One region of the Pectobacterium sp. A5351 genome, then DNA from elsewhere that is predicted to be linked to it. Evidence: predicted binding sites of a transcription regulator. Region 1 holds the regulator's gene; the other holds the start of a gene.

What was found. Region 1 encodes ArgR, which controls arginine synthesis, uptake and breakdown. Its sites were predicted from a motif close to ANTGAATAAAAATACANT; they were not measured.
Region 2: argC (N-acetyl-gamma-glutamyl-phosphate reductase) is a predicted target of ArgR. The motif match lies at 2,414-2,431, and genes of this name have one in related genera.

Annotation. Positions count from the first base shown of each region.
Region 1 covers NZ_CP116477.1:592,056-600,242, forward strand. The annotation lists gene dnaG (DNA primase) at 1-76, opposite strand, end outside; gene rpsU (30S ribosomal protein S21) at 230-445, opposite strand; gene tsaD (tRNA (adenosine(37)-N6)-threonylcarbamoyltransferase complex transferase subunit TsaD) at 673-1,686, shown strand; gene argR (transcriptional regulator ArgR) at 1,795-2,265, opposite strand; gene mdh (malate dehydrogenase) at 2,735-3,673, shown strand; gene O1Q74_RS02755 (helix-turn-helix domain-containing protein) at 3,743-4,006, opposite strand; gene O1Q74_RS02760 (DNA-binding protein) at 4,194-4,577, shown strand; gene O1Q74_RS02765 (DNA-binding protein) at 4,828-5,202, shown strand; gene ispB (octaprenyl diphosphate synthase) at 5,290-6,261, opposite strand; gene rplU (50S ribosomal protein L21) at 6,518-6,829, shown strand; gene rpmA (50S ribosomal protein L27) at 6,849-7,106, shown strand; gene O1Q74_RS02785 (DMT family transporter) at 7,196-8,158, shown strand.
Region 2 covers NZ_CP116477.1:4,144,738-4,152,924, forward strand. The annotation lists gene argH (argininosuccinate lyase) at 1-397, opposite strand, end outside; gene argB (acetylglutamate kinase) at 460-1,233, opposite strand; gene argC (N-acetyl-gamma-glutamyl-phosphate reductase) at 1,271-2,275, opposite strand; gene argE (acetylornithine deacetylase) at 2,478-3,629, shown strand; gene O1Q74_RS19120 (GntR family transcriptional regulator) at 3,684-4,397, shown strand; gene O1Q74_RS19125 (starvation-sensing protein RspA) at 4,405-5,604, opposite strand; gene O1Q74_RS19130 (PTS transporter subunit EIIC) at 5,927-7,300, shown strand; gene ppc (phosphoenolpyruvate carboxylase) at 7,543-8,187, shown strand, end outside.

The DNA.
Region 1 (8,187 bases):
GCGCGTCAATGAGATCGACGATGTCGGTGCGAGCCAGCAGGTCATTAATAAATACGCGTGGGATTCGTCCAGCCATAAGCCCCTGATGTATATCTTTCTGTAAGGTGGTTACATTAGATATAGCTTATAAACGACAACAAGCCGCGCTTCCTTTCGGAAAGCACGGCCTTCGTATGCAACTGCTAAGTCTGCGGATTAATCACGCGTTGGAGGGAAACCCTCCTGAAAATTAATACAGACGAGTGCGGCGTGCGTTTTCTCGAGCCAGTTTCTTCGCGTGACGTTTCACGGCAGAAGCTTTAGCGCGCTTACGTTCGGTCGTTGGTTTTTCATAAAACTCACGACGACGAACTTCAGCCAGAACACCTGCTTTTTCACAGGAACGCTTGAAGCGACGCAGAGCTACGTCGAACGGCTCGTTTTCACGTACTTTAATTACCGGCATGTGCCTCTCACCTCAATAAATTCGGTTTGCCGCTGGCCTTGTGCCAGCCTTTTCAAAATGGTGCGGAATTCTACTGCAAACGTGACGCCTTTGTAAAGCATTGTGGTGATCATAAAACACCCAACCACGGCCAGCGCAGAAATCAGGGCGCTTATGGTAGACTATCCACAGTTTGAAGCAAGCGGCATTCAACGAGCGCTTGTATCGTCATCAAAGTAGGAACAGCAATGCGCGTATTGGGTATCGAAACATCCTGTGATGAAACCGGCGTGGCTATTTATGACACAGAAACCGGTTTGCTCGCCAATCAGTTATACAGCCAGGTCAAATTACATGCGGATTACGGCGGCGTAGTGCCTGAGCTTGCCTCACGCGATCACGTGCGTAAAACGGTCCCGTTAATTCAGGCGGCGCTGCGTGAAGCCGGGTTGCAGGCGAGTGATATCGATGGCGTGGCTTATACCGCCGGCCCTGGTTTGGTTGGCGCGTTATTGGTGGGGGCGACAGTCGGCCGCTCTCTGGCGTTTGCCTGGGGTGTGCCGGCGATTCCTGTGCACCATATGGAAGGGCATTTACTGGCACCGATGCTGGAAGATAATCCACCGGCGTTTCCCTTCGTGGCGCTGCTGGTTTCTGGTGGACATACGCAGCTCATCAGCGTGACGGCCATTGGTGAATACCGTTTGCTGGGCGAATCGATTGATGACGCGGCGGGCGAAGCATTTGATAAGACGGCGAAACTGCTGGGGCTGGATTACCCCGGTGGCCCGATGTTGTCGAAAATGGCGCAGGCGGGTGATCCGCAGCGCTTTACGTTTCCTCGCCCAATGACCGATCGTCCCGGTCTGGATTTCAGCTTCTCTGGGCTAAAAACGTTTGCAGCCAATACGATTCGTAGCAACGGCGATGATGATCAAACGCGTGCCGACATTGCTCGTGCATTTGAAGATGCCGTTGTGGATACACTGGCGATCAAGTGTCGTCGTGCGCTGGATGAAACGGGCTTTAAGCGACTGGTCATGGCGGGGGGCGTGAGTGCAAACCGGACGCTACGCCAGCGCTTAGGTGAAGTGATGGCAAAACGTGGCGGCGAAGTGTTTTATGCGCGTCCTGAATTCTGTACGGATAATGGTGCGATGATTGCCTATGCGGGCAGTGTACGTCTGATGCATGGCGCCAGTCAGACGCTGGGGGTATCCGTTCGACCACGTTGGCCATTGGCTGAACTGCCCGCGGTGTAAGCGTTTTGGCAATAATTGCTACGTGTAGCGATCCTACACGTAGCAAAGAAAACGTAGCGAAAATACCCAGTAAAAAACGAGTAATAAAAACGGTAGCGGGCGAGTGAGTTACAGCTCTTGTTCGAAGAGCACCAGAATAGCTTCGTAAAGCTGTTTGACGCTGAAGCCTCTTGCCGGGGTGGTGAAGATCGTGTCATCCCCCGCGATGGTGCCGAGGATTCCCTCTGACTTCCCGAGTGAATCCAACAGACGGGCGATGAGCTGCGCGGCTCCTGGGCTGGTATGGATGACGATGACCGCATCGTTATAGTCCACGTCTAGCACAAGATTCTTCAACGGGCTGGAGGTAGTAGGAACGCCGAGTTCGGCTGGGAGACAATACACCATCTCCATTTTTGCATTGCGTGTGCGCACGGCGCCAAATTTCGTTAGCATGCGTGACACCTTGGATTGGTTGATGTTTTCAAATCCTTCGTCTTGCAATGCCTGAACAATTTCGCTTTGGGAACTGAACTTCTCTTCCTTTAACAGCGCTTTGAACGCTTTAACGAGGTCTTCTTGTTTTGTCGAATTTCGCATTCTGCACCGGATTAATTGTTATGGTTAATCCTTCTATTATGCAGTTGTGTGAATTTTTATGCAATTAAATCGCCTATAATTCCAGTCTATTTCCTCAGATATGTGCTAGTCGCTGTTTTCACAAAAATTCGGTCCGTGAGTAGTCCGAGAAATGCGTCCTGCGTCACATAAAAGTAAATTAAATGTTATCAGAATGATGTTGTTTGGACGCCATTGATCGGTGTAATGTAGCGCACCGGTTAATTGCACGTGAATGAACACCGCGTTATAGCTCAATAGCTTATTAACTTTACTTACCTTTCAAACGAATGGTTGTTTTTGATTTATTATTAGAGACATAGCGTATTTTTGTCTCTCATGTCATTTGCAGAAAGGTGAGTAGACTGATCTTATCCCCATTTTTTATATTCTGTTTATAACCAAATGAATTCACGGCACTTTTTTATTTTACGATAATAAGGAGTTTAGGATGAAAGTTGCAGTTCTCGGAGCAGCAGGTGGTATCGGTCAGGCACTCGCACTCCTCCTCAAAACCCAGCTTCCTTCAGGTTCAGAACTATCCCTTTACGATATTGCTCCGGTCACGCCGGGTGTTGCTGTCGATCTGAGCCACATTCCTACAGCAGTGAAGATCAAAGGCTATAGCGGTGAAGATGCTAAACCTGCGCTTGCTGGCGCGGATATCGTGCTGATCTCTGCTGGTGTGGCACGTAAACCTGGTATGGATCGTTCCGATCTGTTCAACGTCAATGCGGGAATTGTGCGTAATCTGGTTGAGCAAATTGCGGTTACCTGCCCGAAAGCCTGCATCGGTATTATCACTAACCCAGTGAACACGACCGTTGCCATCGCTGCTGAAGTGCTGAAAAAAGCTGGAGTGTATGACAAAAACAAACTGTTCGGCGTTACCACGCTGGATATCATCCGTTCCAATACCTTCGTTGCTGAGCTGAAAGGCAAACAGCCACAGGATATTAATGTGCCAGTTATCGGCGGACACTCTGGTGTGACGATTCTTCCACTGCTGTCTCAGGTTCCTGGTATCAGCTTCAGTGAGCAGGAAGTGGCCGATCTGACCAAGCGTATTCAGAATGCGGGCACCGAGGTTGTTGAGGCCAAAGCAGGTGGCGGATCGGCCACTTTGTCTATGGGTCAGGCTGCTGCACGCTTTGGTTTGTCTCTGGTTCGTGCACTGCAAGGCGAAAGCGGTGTGGTGGAATGTGCATACGTTGAAAGCGATGGCAAATATGCCCGCTTCTTCGCTCAGCCGGTGCTATTGGGCAAAGACGGCGTCGTAGAGCGTAAAGACATCGGCACATTAAGTGCTTTTGAGCAAAACGCGCTTAGCAGCATGCTGGATACGTTGAAGCAGGATATTGAGCTAGGCGAGACGTTCATCAAGAATTAATCATTGAAATTCTTGTAATACGTGACGTTGAATAAAAAGCCGGAGATAGTGATCTCCGGCTTTTCTTTTTTAATCGGGGCGGATGAGTTTTTTTCTGTCGATAAGCTCATTGGTTTCCGGATCGTAGTATCGGCTTGGCCAAATCTCTGAGGGGTGAATATTTAACGCATCAGCAATAAGCCATTCCCCCTTGGGCCAGGGGCGTGAGAGGGCGTTAGCTAACGTTGATGAGCTTAATCCGGCCGCTCGCGATACTGCCGCCAGCGTCGTGTTTTTCTTGCGCAGTGCAGCAATGATATCAGCGGGATGCCAGTCTTGTTTCCTTAAAATCATATTCCTTCCCTTATTTGCTATAAGACGACTGTAGATTAGTGGTATAAATAACGGATGTTAGTTATATGCCGAGCTAACATGACATTACTATTTGGAAATAATATAGCATTAATTTTCCTTAAAATTCTCAATTAATTTCCAAATAAGCGCGTTTTTGTTAGGGATGGCACTATCAGGATGAAAGGCAATGAAAAAAGAGTGGTTTGCTACCAGCGAATTGGTTGGAGTCGGCGGCCTTCCGAAATCAAGACAAGGATTGAATAAGCGCGCCCGTGAGGATGGATGGGAGAAGCGTCGCCGTAAAGGCGTCCAGGGAAGAGGAGTGGAGTACTCAATTCACAGCTTACCGGATATAGTAAAAAAATCCCTATTACTCGAAATCGAGCCTTCTGACTACTCGACGAAACAGCCCGCGGCCTTGGCGGTATGGATGCAGATTTATCAACAACTGTCTGAAAAAGAAAGAGATGATCTGATTGCTTATATCCTTCGAGTCGGCGTGTCAACTACGCTGAGCCAGTTGGGTATTACACCGTCGGATGAAGAACCGATCTTATCAATGGATGATTGACTGAATCATGGAGAGCAGGTTTTTCGATTGCCAATCTGTGCTGAAGAAGGGGCCTGCATTTTATTTTGATTTGCCGTATTGCTCTGGCTGCGATGTTTCAGTATTGCACGGGATTTAATCATTTCTTTATTACTTAGGTGTGCCGGTAACGTGTAAAAGTTAGCGGTTTAGGTAATTATAGTCTATTATATGGAAACTTTTGGGCGAGTTGACGTAATGCCTGTTCAAAACAAACAAGGGAGTGACGAGTATGGACAAAGAATGGTTTGCAACAAGTGAGCTGGTTGGCGTAGGTGGATTGCCGAAGTCACCGCAGGGGCTGAATAAACGGGCGCGAGACGACGGTTGGGAAAAGCGCAGAAGGAAAGGGGTTCAAGGGCGTGGTGTCGAATATTCTATTCGCAGTTTGCCGAACGAGGTCAGGAACTCTCTGCTAGTAAAAGAGAATCCGCCAACAGAATATTATCGTATCGATAATGAGCCAACGCTGATGTCATCGTGGGTGCATATTTTCCATCAACTTTCCGTTGATGAACGAACCCGACTGATTAATTTCATCTTGCGTGAAGGGACGATAGCGATGTTGTCTCGGCTGGATGATGTCACCATCGACCAGACTGCCTAGTCTGCGAACGAGTAGCGCTGCAAGGCAGCGCTACTTACGATTGAGTTAACGGTGATTACGTTATCAGGCAAGTACCTCACACCACGATTAGAAATCGCGCTGTACGGCTAAGTGGGCAAGGCCTTCGAGCGCCATACGGTATGGCGTTTCTGGCAACTGCTGCAATGCGCTAATCGCTTTATCTGCCTCTTCTTCTGCACGCTGACGTGTGTAATCAAGCGAACCACATTGTTGCATGGCGGCAAGCACCGGTTCCAGAAGATGGCGCCCGTTTCCTTCTTCAATTGCCTGACGAATCAGCGAACTCTGTTCTGCATTACCATTACGCATGGCGTGCAGCAGCGGCAGCGTTGGTTTGCCCTCATTGAGGTCGTCGCCCGTGTTTTTGCCCAGTGTTTTGCCGTCTGCACTGTAATCAAGCAGATCGTCAATTAACTGGAACGCGGTGCCCAGGTAGCGGCCATAGTCCTGAAGCGCTTTTTCTTGCTCTGGCGTTGCGCCTGCAAGGATGGATGAAGATTGCGCGGCGGCTTCAAATAAACGTGCCGTTTTGCTGTAAATGACGCGCATATAGCTTTCTTCAGTAATATCCGGGTCGTTGCAGTTCATTAACTGCAAGACTTCGCCTTCAGCAATAACGTTTACTGCTTCTGACATCAGCGCCAGCACGCGTAACGATTCGAGGCTGGTCATCATCTGGAAGGCGCGGGTATAAATGAAATCCCCAACCAGCACACTCGCGGCGTTGCCAAAGGCGGCGTTGGCCGTTGCTTTACCCCGGCGCATGTCAGATTCGTCTACCACGTCATCATGCAGCAGCGTTGCGGTATGGATAAACTCGATCAGTGCAGCAACAGTGACATGTTTATCACCGTTATAGTCGAGGGCTCTGGCGGCCAGAACAGCAATCATTGGGCGTATACGTTTTCCTCCGCCGCTGATGATGTAATGCCCAAGCTGGTTGATCAAAACGACGTCGGAATTCAGTTGTTCAAGAATGACGTTATTAACAGCTGCCATATCCTGCGCGGTTAATGTTGTAATTTGTTCTAGATTCATGGTTTATGCCAACGTATGTCTTCAACACTGCCGTAAGATTGCTGTTGCATATCGGCAAGACGGAACTTATTGCGCCGATTGTACTTGAAAAATGAGAGAGATAAACGGCAGTTCATACGTTGTATTCTTTTTCTTCACATCCTTTGATTATGCACTTGTCATCCGCAGTATTTTTGCGTAGAATTCGCGCCCTATTATGAATATTTATAGCGTGCTCTGAAACCTATTAACGGGTGCGCGGAAAGCGGAGTTTTATATGTACGCAGTTTTCCAAAGTGGTGGTAAACAACACCGAGTAAGCGAAGGTCAAACCGTTCGCTTGGAAAAGCTGGACATCGCAACTGGTGAAGCCGTTGAGTTTGACCAGGTTCTGATGGTTGCCAACGGTGAAGAAATCAAAATCGGCGTTCCTTTCGTCGATGGCGGTAAAATCAAAGCTGAAGTTGTTGCTCATGGTCGTGGCGAAAAAGTGAAGATCGTTAAGTTCCGTCGCCGTAAACACTACCGTAAGCAAGCAGGCCACCGTCAGTGGTTCACTGACGTGAAAATTACCGGCATCAGCGCTTAAGATTAGGAGAGCGGATTAAATGGCACACAAAAAAGCTGGCGGTTCAACCCGTAACGGTCGTGACTCTAATGCACAACGTCTGGGCGTAAAACGTTTTGGCGGTGAAAGTGTACTGGCTGGTAACATCATCGTTCGTCAACGTGGCACCAAATTCCACGCAGGAACTAACGTTGGCTGCGGGAAAGACCACACTCTGTTTGCTTTGACTGATGGTAAAGTTCAGTTTGAAGTTAAAGGCCCAAAAAACCGCAAATATATCAGCATCGTTGCTGAATAATTTTTCGCGTTAGGTCTTACGGATTCAAGCCCCGCAATTCTTTGCGGGGCTTTTTACATTCTGATTCTGAGTAAACCATCTGGGTAAGTATGAATACTAAACAGCAGACGGGTATCGGTCTTTGTCTGGCGCTGACTACGGCAGTTTGCTGGGGCGCGTTACCGATAGCCATGAAACAGGTTCTGGTGGTAATGGAACCTTATACGATTGTTTGGTATCGCTTTTTTATCGCGTCGATTGGACTCGGCATTATTCTGTCATACCGTAAGAATTTACCGCCAATGCGAGTTTTCTTGCATCGGCGTTGGTGGGTTCTGCTACTGATTGCAACCGCTGGATTATTAGGCAATTTTGTTTTCTTTAGCTCGTCTCTGCAATATCTGAGCCCGACGGCGTCTCAGGTTATCGGGCAGCTTTCTCCTGTTGGTATGATGTTCGCCAGCGTACTTATCTTAAAGGAAAAGATGCGTGGCACGCAGGTCATTGGCGCGATCATGCTGATCTGCGGCCTGATCCTGTTCTTTAATACCAGCCTGATTGAGATTTTTACCCGGCTGACGGACTACACGCTGGGCGTGCTGTTAGGCGTCTGCGCGGCTGCGGTGTGGGTCTCCTATGGCGTAGCGCAGAAGGTGCTGCTGCGGCGTCTGACATCACAGCAAATTCTGTTTCTGCTATATGTGCTTTGCGTTATGTTTATTACGCCTTTTACCAAGCTTGAGGCTATTTTCCAACTAAGCAACTGGCAGCTTATCTGCCTGCTATTCTGCGGTGCGAATACATTAATTGGGTATGGTGCGCTTGCGGAGGCCATGGCGCGCTGGCAGGCATCGCAGGTTAGTGCCGTCATTACGCTGACGCCGCTGTTTACGCTGTTTTTTTCCGATCTACTGGCGTTAGGCTGGCCGACTTTCTTTGCTGCGCCAGTGCTGAACTGGGTTGGTTACCTGGGCGCTTTTGTCGTGGTTGCCGGTGCGATGTTTTCTGCTATCGGACATCGTTTCTTCCCCGGTAAGAAAGAACGTGTGCCGCCATTGCTGGTGCAGAAGTAGCCTGAAAGAACACGTATTGCAGAGGGGCA
Region 2 (8,187 bases), 850 kb from region 1:
GTACCGACAGCAGCAGTTCTGCAATCTGCGCCTTGCACCAGAGTTTCAGGTCGGTTGCGACCTGATCGTTACGGCTACGACCGGTATGCAGTTTTTTACCTAAATCGCCGACTTTCTCGATCAGGCGCTGTTCAACCCAGCTGTGAATATCTTCTGCATCGCTTTGCAGGATCATCTCAGGATCGGCTTGAACCTCAACCAGCAGGGCATTCAGCGCCTGTTCCAGTTGCTGCTGTTCCTGTTCGCTGAGCACATTGACCGTCACCAGCGCTTTCGACCAGCCGATCGAGCCAACGATGTCCTGTTCCGCCAGACGGTAATCAAACCGCAGTGAGTCATTAAATTGTTTAAAACGCTGGTCTGCTGCCTGACTAAACCGACCGCCCCACAAAGCCATAATCCTTACTCCCAAAAATATCATTCACGTTGGTATCGCATCATGCCATACCCAGAAACGACTTACGCCAGAATACGCGTACCAATCGCCACGCCGTTGAACAGCGCAGGTAGCTGCTCGGCATGACGCCAGCTGGCGATATCAACCGGACGACCCAGCGCACGCGCGGCATCCAGCGCGGCGTTAACCTTAACAATCATGCCGTCGGTAATGATGCCCTGAGCAATCAGCTGCTCGGCTTTCTCTGCCGTCATTTCGGCAATACGCTGGCCTTTACCGTCCAGAATGCCGCTCACGTCAGACAACAGGATTAAATCCGCGCCCAGCGTTTGCGCCAGTGCCGTCGCCGCCTGGTCGGCGTTGACGTTCATCAGGTCGCCCTGCGCCGTAATACCGATGGAGCTGACAACAGGCAGGTAGCCCGCAGACAGCAGCGTGTTCAGCAGCGCAGGCGATCCCGCTTCTGCTTTACCCACAAAACCTAGCGCTTCATCGAGCTGCGTGACCGTCGTGCTGCCACCATCGCCCAGACACAGGCCGACCGCGTTGATGTCATGCTTTTTCGCCCATGACAGCAGCGTCTTGTTGGCGGAACCCGCCAGCGCGCCGGTGATGATGTCGATCTGATCGGCAGGCGTGACGCGCAGGCCGCTTTTCTTCACGACAGGCAGCGACAGTTTCTTCATCAGCTCATCCACCAGACAGCCACCGCCGTGCACAATCACCAACGGACGCTGATGTTCCTGACGGTAAGTCACCAGCGCAGTGAACAGACGCTCCAGCGCTTCTTCGCTATCCAGTAAAACGCCACCTAATTTGATAATTAACGGATTCATTATGCTTCGCGCCTCGAAATGTCGGGACCAGTAGTCATTAAATTAACGATTGGGTTTCAGGGAAACCAAAACGAATGTTCATGCATTGCACAGCCTGTGCCGCTGCGCCTTTCAGCAAGTTATCTTCGGTCGCCACGACGATCAGGTGCTCACCGTCAACGGAGAAACCGATATCGCAGAACGGCAGGCCGACAACGGATTTCAGCGCCGGAACGCCCTTATCATACAGGCGTACCAGTGGCTTATCGTGATAGGCATTGTGGTAGGCTTCGGCGACATCCTGCTGCGTAACGCCCGGTTGCAGGCGGCAGGTGATGGTTTCCAGAATACCGCGAGCGAAGTTGCCCAAATGCGGCGTGAAGATCACTGGCGTGCCGAGGTGCGTTGAAATTTCAGGTTCATGGCGGTGGTTGAAAATGCCGTAGGGTTGCAGGCTAACTTCACAGAAGCTGCTGGTCAGCGACGCTTTACGCCCTGCCCCGCTCACGCCGCTCACGGCATTAATCACTGGCCACTGTGCCGGATTCAGCAGTTGTGCATCCAGCAGCGGCTTCAGCGCCAACTGCGCAGCCGTGGGATAACACCCCGGCACGGCAACCAGCTGTGCCTGTTTTACGCTTTCAGCACGCCATTCGGCCAGCCCATAAACCGCTTTTGCCAGCCAGTCAGGGTGCTGATGCTCAAAACCATAATAGCGACGATAAAATTCGGCATCCTGCACGCGAAACGCGCCGGACAAATCAAAAACGGTGCAGCCTGCCGCCAGAAAAACAGGGGCCAGATCGTGGCTGACTTTGTGGTCGGTCGCCAGAAACACGACATCCACACCTTTCGCCGCTTCTTCAGAATCGGTCAGCGGTTTTACCGGTACATCAATGATGCCTTTGAGCTGCGGATGTAAATCAGAAATCAATTTTCCTGCATCGACACTTTGCGCAGAAACCATCAAAGCGGTTATGTTCATCTGTGGGTGACGGTTCAGGTAGAGCGCAAGCTCCGCGCCGGTATAACCACTTGCACCAACAATCAGCGTATTCAGCATGGGATCCGTATACCTTCTTACTTATCTATGGAACAGGTAACAGGGCTCACCAGCGTCGGTACGCAGTTCACCCGCGAAGCTCAGTGAAAGTGACGAATCGCCATCGCCGTACCTTTGGGTTTCCTTTCACCGCGCGTTATTGTATTTTTATTCACAATAAATGCATGAATATTGATACTATCCTAACCAGAGGCTGTCAACAGTGAAGATGAATTTACCCCCTTTTATTGAGCTATATCGGGCACTAATCGCTACACCGTCCATCAGTGCCACCGACAGCGCGCTCGATCAAAGTAATCAGACGTTAATCAACCTGCTGGCAGGCTGGTTCGGCGATCTCGGCTTCCATGTTGAAGTCCAGCCAGTTCCCGGCACCCTCAATAAATTTAATATGCTGGCGCGAATTGGTGAAGGAAAAGGCGGTTTATTGTTGGCAGGGCATACCGATACCGTCCCCTTCGACGATGGCCGCTGGACGCGCGATCCTTTCACACTAACCGAACACGACAATAAGCTGTACGGCCTGGGTACCGCGGATATGAAAGGGTTCTTTGCCTTTATTCTTGATGCCTTGCGCGACATCGATCCGACCAGGCTGACAAAGCCACTCTATATTTTAGCGACAGCCGATGAAGAAACGACGATGGCCGGCGCCAAGTATTTCTCCGAATCCACACAGATTCGCCCGGACTGCGCCATCATCGGCGAGCCAACCTCGCTGCAACCAGTGCGCGCCCACAAGGGCCATATGTCCAACGCGATCCGTATTCAGGGGCAGTCCGGTCACTCCAGCGATCCTTCACGCGGTGTGAATGCGATTGAGCTGATGCACGAAGCGATTTCCCACCTGCTGGTGCTGCGCAACACCCTACAGGAACGCTATCACAACCCGATTTTCCACATCCCTCACCCCACCATGAACCTCGGCCACATTCACGGCGGCGATGCTGCTAACCGCATCTGCGGCTGCTGTGAACTGCATATGGATATTCGCCCGCTGCCGGGCATTACACTTAACGATCTGGATGGGCTGCTGTCAGAAGCGCTTGAACCTGTCAGCCAGCGCTGGCCGGGTCGGTTAACCATCAGCGAACTGCATCCGCCGATTCCCGGCTATGAGTGCCCGCCCGATCACCGTCTGGTGTCAGTCGTAGAGAAGCTGCTGGGGACGAAAACGGAAATCGTGAACTACTGCACCGAAGCACCGTTTATTCAGACACTGTGCCCGACGCTGGTTCTGGGGCCGGGATCGATCGAACAGGCGCACCAGCCGGATGAATATATTGATACCAAGTTTATCAAGCCGACGCGGGAGCTGATTTCGCAGGTGATTCATCACTTCTGCCACCACTGATCCGACGCAAACGGCCTTGTCAGCGACGCTGGCAGGGCTATTTTGAGACAGTCCATGAAAAAGAAAGATTTCATCGCGCAGGATTTACTGAGCAAAATCTATCAGCACACCGACCCACTGCCGGAAAAGCTGCCGCCGGAACGTCAGTTGGCGGAAGAATACGGCGTGTCGCGCTTCACCATTCGTCAGGCATTGGAAAAACTCGCCAGCATCGGCGCGATCCATATGGTGCAGGGCTCAGGCAACTTCATTAATCAGGGCGTACGCAGCAACCCGCTGGTGTATAACTCGATTACCGAAAAGAAATTTAATCAGATTTCATTCCGTCTGCTCAGCCTGCATAAGCGCCTGCCGACTCGGGAAGAACAACAGGTATTTGCGATCGGCGACAGTGAATTTATCTGGGAATTCAGTCGATTACGCTACGTTGATAACCGCAAGGTACAGATCGAAATATCGAAAATGCCCGCTGCGGATTTCCCAGAGATGAATCAGAAGATTATTGAAGGTTCTATTCAGCAGTATGTGCTCAGCAAGGGCTATGCGATTTCACACTACCTGACACATTATCAGGCAGTTAACGTCACCAAAGCTCAGGCTGAGCTGCTGGACTGCAAGAAAGGCACGGCCGCGATGCATATTCTTAATCGCGGTATTTTACAGGGCGGTCGCGTGTACGAATCGAGCGATATTATCGACATCAACTACACCTGTACCTACGTCATCCCCTTAAACCTCGATAACCTAACCTTCCGCCAGTCGCCGTGACGCTGACTTAGGGCGTATGCATCGTGCCATCAGGCAGGCGGCTCTGTGTCCATTCGTGCGGACGATAGACGACGGGGAACTGCCGCGCCGCGTCCAGATCGATCCCGACACCAATGCCGGGGCGCTCAATCGGATACAGATAGCCCTTCTCCGGTTCTACCGCCTGCGGGAAGACCTTGCGGGTATTTTCCGGGTAAGCGACAAACTCCTGAATGGCGGCATTGTGCAGGTGGATATTGAGGTGAATGTTGACCGCCGCGCCGATAGGCGTCATATCAGGTGGGCAATGCCACGCCAGCCGAACACCAAAGTTCTGACAGAACGCACCCAGCTTCAGCGCAGGTGTAATCCCGCCAATCTGTGAGACATGGCAGCGAATGAAATCAATCTGCCGGTTAATCACCAGATTCTGCCACTCGGCAGGATTATTAAATAGCTCGCCCGTCGCCAGCGGCACCGCGCTCTGGCTGCGGATCTGCGCCAGCCACTCGTTTTGCGCAGGCGGCAAAATATCTTCGATGAAATAGGGACGATAGGCTTCTACTGCTTTGGCGAACTGCACGGCCTGATTCGGGAACAGGCGCTCATGAACATCATGCAGGATGTGGAAGCGATCGCCGTATTTCTCGCGCAGCGCACGGAACATGGCGATCGTGTTAGCCATGTACTGATCCTGATCGTAATAGGCTCCCTCCGTTGGCTGGCGCGTACTGTGCAGCGCGTCAGAATTGCCACCATAGAACCCTAACTGACAGCGGATATGACGATAGCCCTGCGCATACAGCCGTTCTACTTCCTGATACAGCCCGTCCAGCGTATCGCTGGCAGCATGACTGTAGGCCGCGATCGCATCGCGGGATTTCCCACCAAACAGGTGATAAAGCGGCATATCCGCCAGCTTGCCCTTGATGTCCCACAGCGCCATATCGACGCCCGCTACCGCATTGTTGATCACCGGCCCGTTACGCCAGTAGGCGTTAACCATCATCATGTGCCACAGATCTTCGATATGGTTAGCATCTCGCCCGAGCAGAAGCGGTTTGAGGTACTCGTCGACCATCGCTTTTACGGCCAGCGGGCGCTGCTGGAAGGTCGCACAGCCATAACCCGTGACGCCCTTATCTGTGTAAACCACCACCGTCACTAAATTATGGCGGTCAGGGCGAGTAACAAGACATTCAATGTCAGTAATGATTGTCGGTAACACAAAAATATCCTCCGACGCATTTTCCGGAATAGCGATAACCGGCAAAGATGCAGTCTAAAAATCAGTTTCTTTTTTGTTTTCTACTTATTTTTTCTTTTATTGTAAATCTCTTATTTAAAATAATTATTTTGGTTTGGAAAAGCCATCGAATTAACAAAAAAACCAGACCAATTATTGAATAATGGCAATAAACACCCCATTACAGGCTAATCGTGTGATGAACCTCATGTTTTATTGGTTTGTTTTTTATTTTTTAAGATTTTACTATCTGAGGAAATAATTCGGCCAAAAATAACATAAGGTCATGTTGGGGGTTTATTCCATGGGAAAAAATGACGTTATTCAGTCAATCATTAAACTGGTTGGTGGAAACGAAAACATTAATAAAGCCTGGCACTGTATGACGCGGTTGCGGTTTGATTTAATTGATGAAAGTAAAGTGCAAACCGAGGCGATCAAAAATCTGCCCGGTATATTAGGTGCGCAACACCAGAGTGAACAGTTTCAGATTATTATCGGGCCACAGGTCAATGAGTATTACGAACTGCTGAACGCCCAGCTTTCGCCTACAACGACATCGCAGCCAGACGTACAGAAGCAGAAGAAGGGGCTGATTTCGCTGTTCATGGATACGGTTTCCGGTGTGTTCGGCCCAATCGTTCCCGCCATCGCTGGCGCAGGGATGATCAAAGGGCTGCTGGCAGGGCTGATTGCCTTGAAAGTGGTCTCTGCCAAAACCGATACCGTGATCGTCCTCGACCTGATCGCCAGCGGTGTGTTCTATTTCTTACCTTTCTTCCTCGCCATCTCCGCAGCCAGGATATTTAAAACAAGCGAATATCTGGCAGCGGCCGTTGCAGCCTGCCTGATGTACCCGTCATTGATAGAAGCGGCGAAGGCTCTAGCCAGCAATAGCCCTAATGCGGTCAGCGCCTTTTACTTCATGGGTGTGCTACCCATTCCGGTGTTCAATTATGCTGCTAGCGTCATCCCAGTGATTTTCTCCGTGCTGGCACTGAGCTATATCCATCGTTGGGTCGACCGCATCATGCCTTCGGTGCTGAAAACCGTATTTACCCCAACGCTGACGCTGTTTATCGCCGCACTGGTGTCGCTCACCATTATCGGGCCATTCGGGATTTATCTCGGTAAACTGCTGGCGCTGTTTATTCAGAGCCTGTTCGATGTGTCGTCTATTTTTGCTGGTTTCGTGGTCGGTGCGATTCGGCCTGTCGCTATCCTGACTGGCATGCATCACGCGATGACGCCAATCGCGCTGCAAAATTTCAGCAATCAGGGCTTTGATATGCTGATGCCAATGATGTGTATGGCTAATATGGCGATTGCGGGTTCCACGTTTGCCATCTACTTCCATGCCAAAACCCGTCAGGACAAATCCGTCGTGCTCTCTGCTGGGGTGTCTGCGCTGCTCGGTATTACCGAACCTGCACTCTTCGGCGTACTGACCAAGTATAAAAAAGCGTTTATCTCCGCCACCGTTGCCAGCTCCATCGCCTCGGCCTTTATCGCGTACTTCGGTGTCCGGCTGTATGGCTACATCTTGTCGAGTATTTTCAGCCTGCCGGCCTATATCGGCCCGTACTTTAGCTACGCCGTTTCCGGCATGGCCATCGCTATCGTGCTTTCCTTCACGCTGACCTACATCCTGGTTGTCAGAGCCTCCAAACAGTCGTAACCGCACTCGCGGGGCCGTTGCGCCCCGCCATCCCCCTCCCTAATTAGCTATCCTAATATCCGCGCCCCTGTAATTAAATTTCACAAATTGCCAAGCCCGCCTTAATGCAAGTACAAAGAATAAGGAGAAGAAAGAATCGTCAATTGACGAACCCGCCTTATCGTGGCTAGATGGAGGCAGTGCGTCAAAATATGTCAAGTGAAATAAACTTACAAAAATGGTAGGGATGGGTCAGGGTAACTATGAACGAACAATATTCCGCAATGCGCAGTAACGTCAGTATGCTCGGCAAACTGCTCGGCGACACCATCAAGGAAGCGCTGGGTGAAAATATCCTTGATAAAGTCGAAACAATCCGCAAGCTGTCAAAGTCTTCCCGCGCAGGTAATGAAAAACATCGTCAGGAGCTGCTGACCACGCTGCAAAACCTGTCTAACGATGAACTGTTGCCCGTTGCCCGCGCATTCAGCCAGTTCCTTAACCTGACCAATACCGCTGAGCAATATCATACGATTTCACCGCACGGTGAGGCAGCGAGCAACCCGGCACAGCTTTCCAGCGCCTTTGAGCGCCTGAAAGAAAGTAAAGATCTGACCGAGCGAGATATCCGCGATGCCGTGGAATCGCTGTCGATCGAACTGGTGCTGACCGCACACCCAACCGAAATTACCCGTCGGACACTGATCCACAAGCTAGTGGAAGTGAATACCTGCCTCAAGCAGCTCGACCATAACGATCTGGCTGATTATGAACGTAATCAGATCATGCGCCGTCTGCGCCAGTTGATCGCCCAGTCCTGGCATACCGATGAGATCCGTAAAATTCGCCCTACCCCGGTAGATGAAGCCAAATGGGGCTTCGCCGTGGTGGAAAACAGCCTGTGGGAA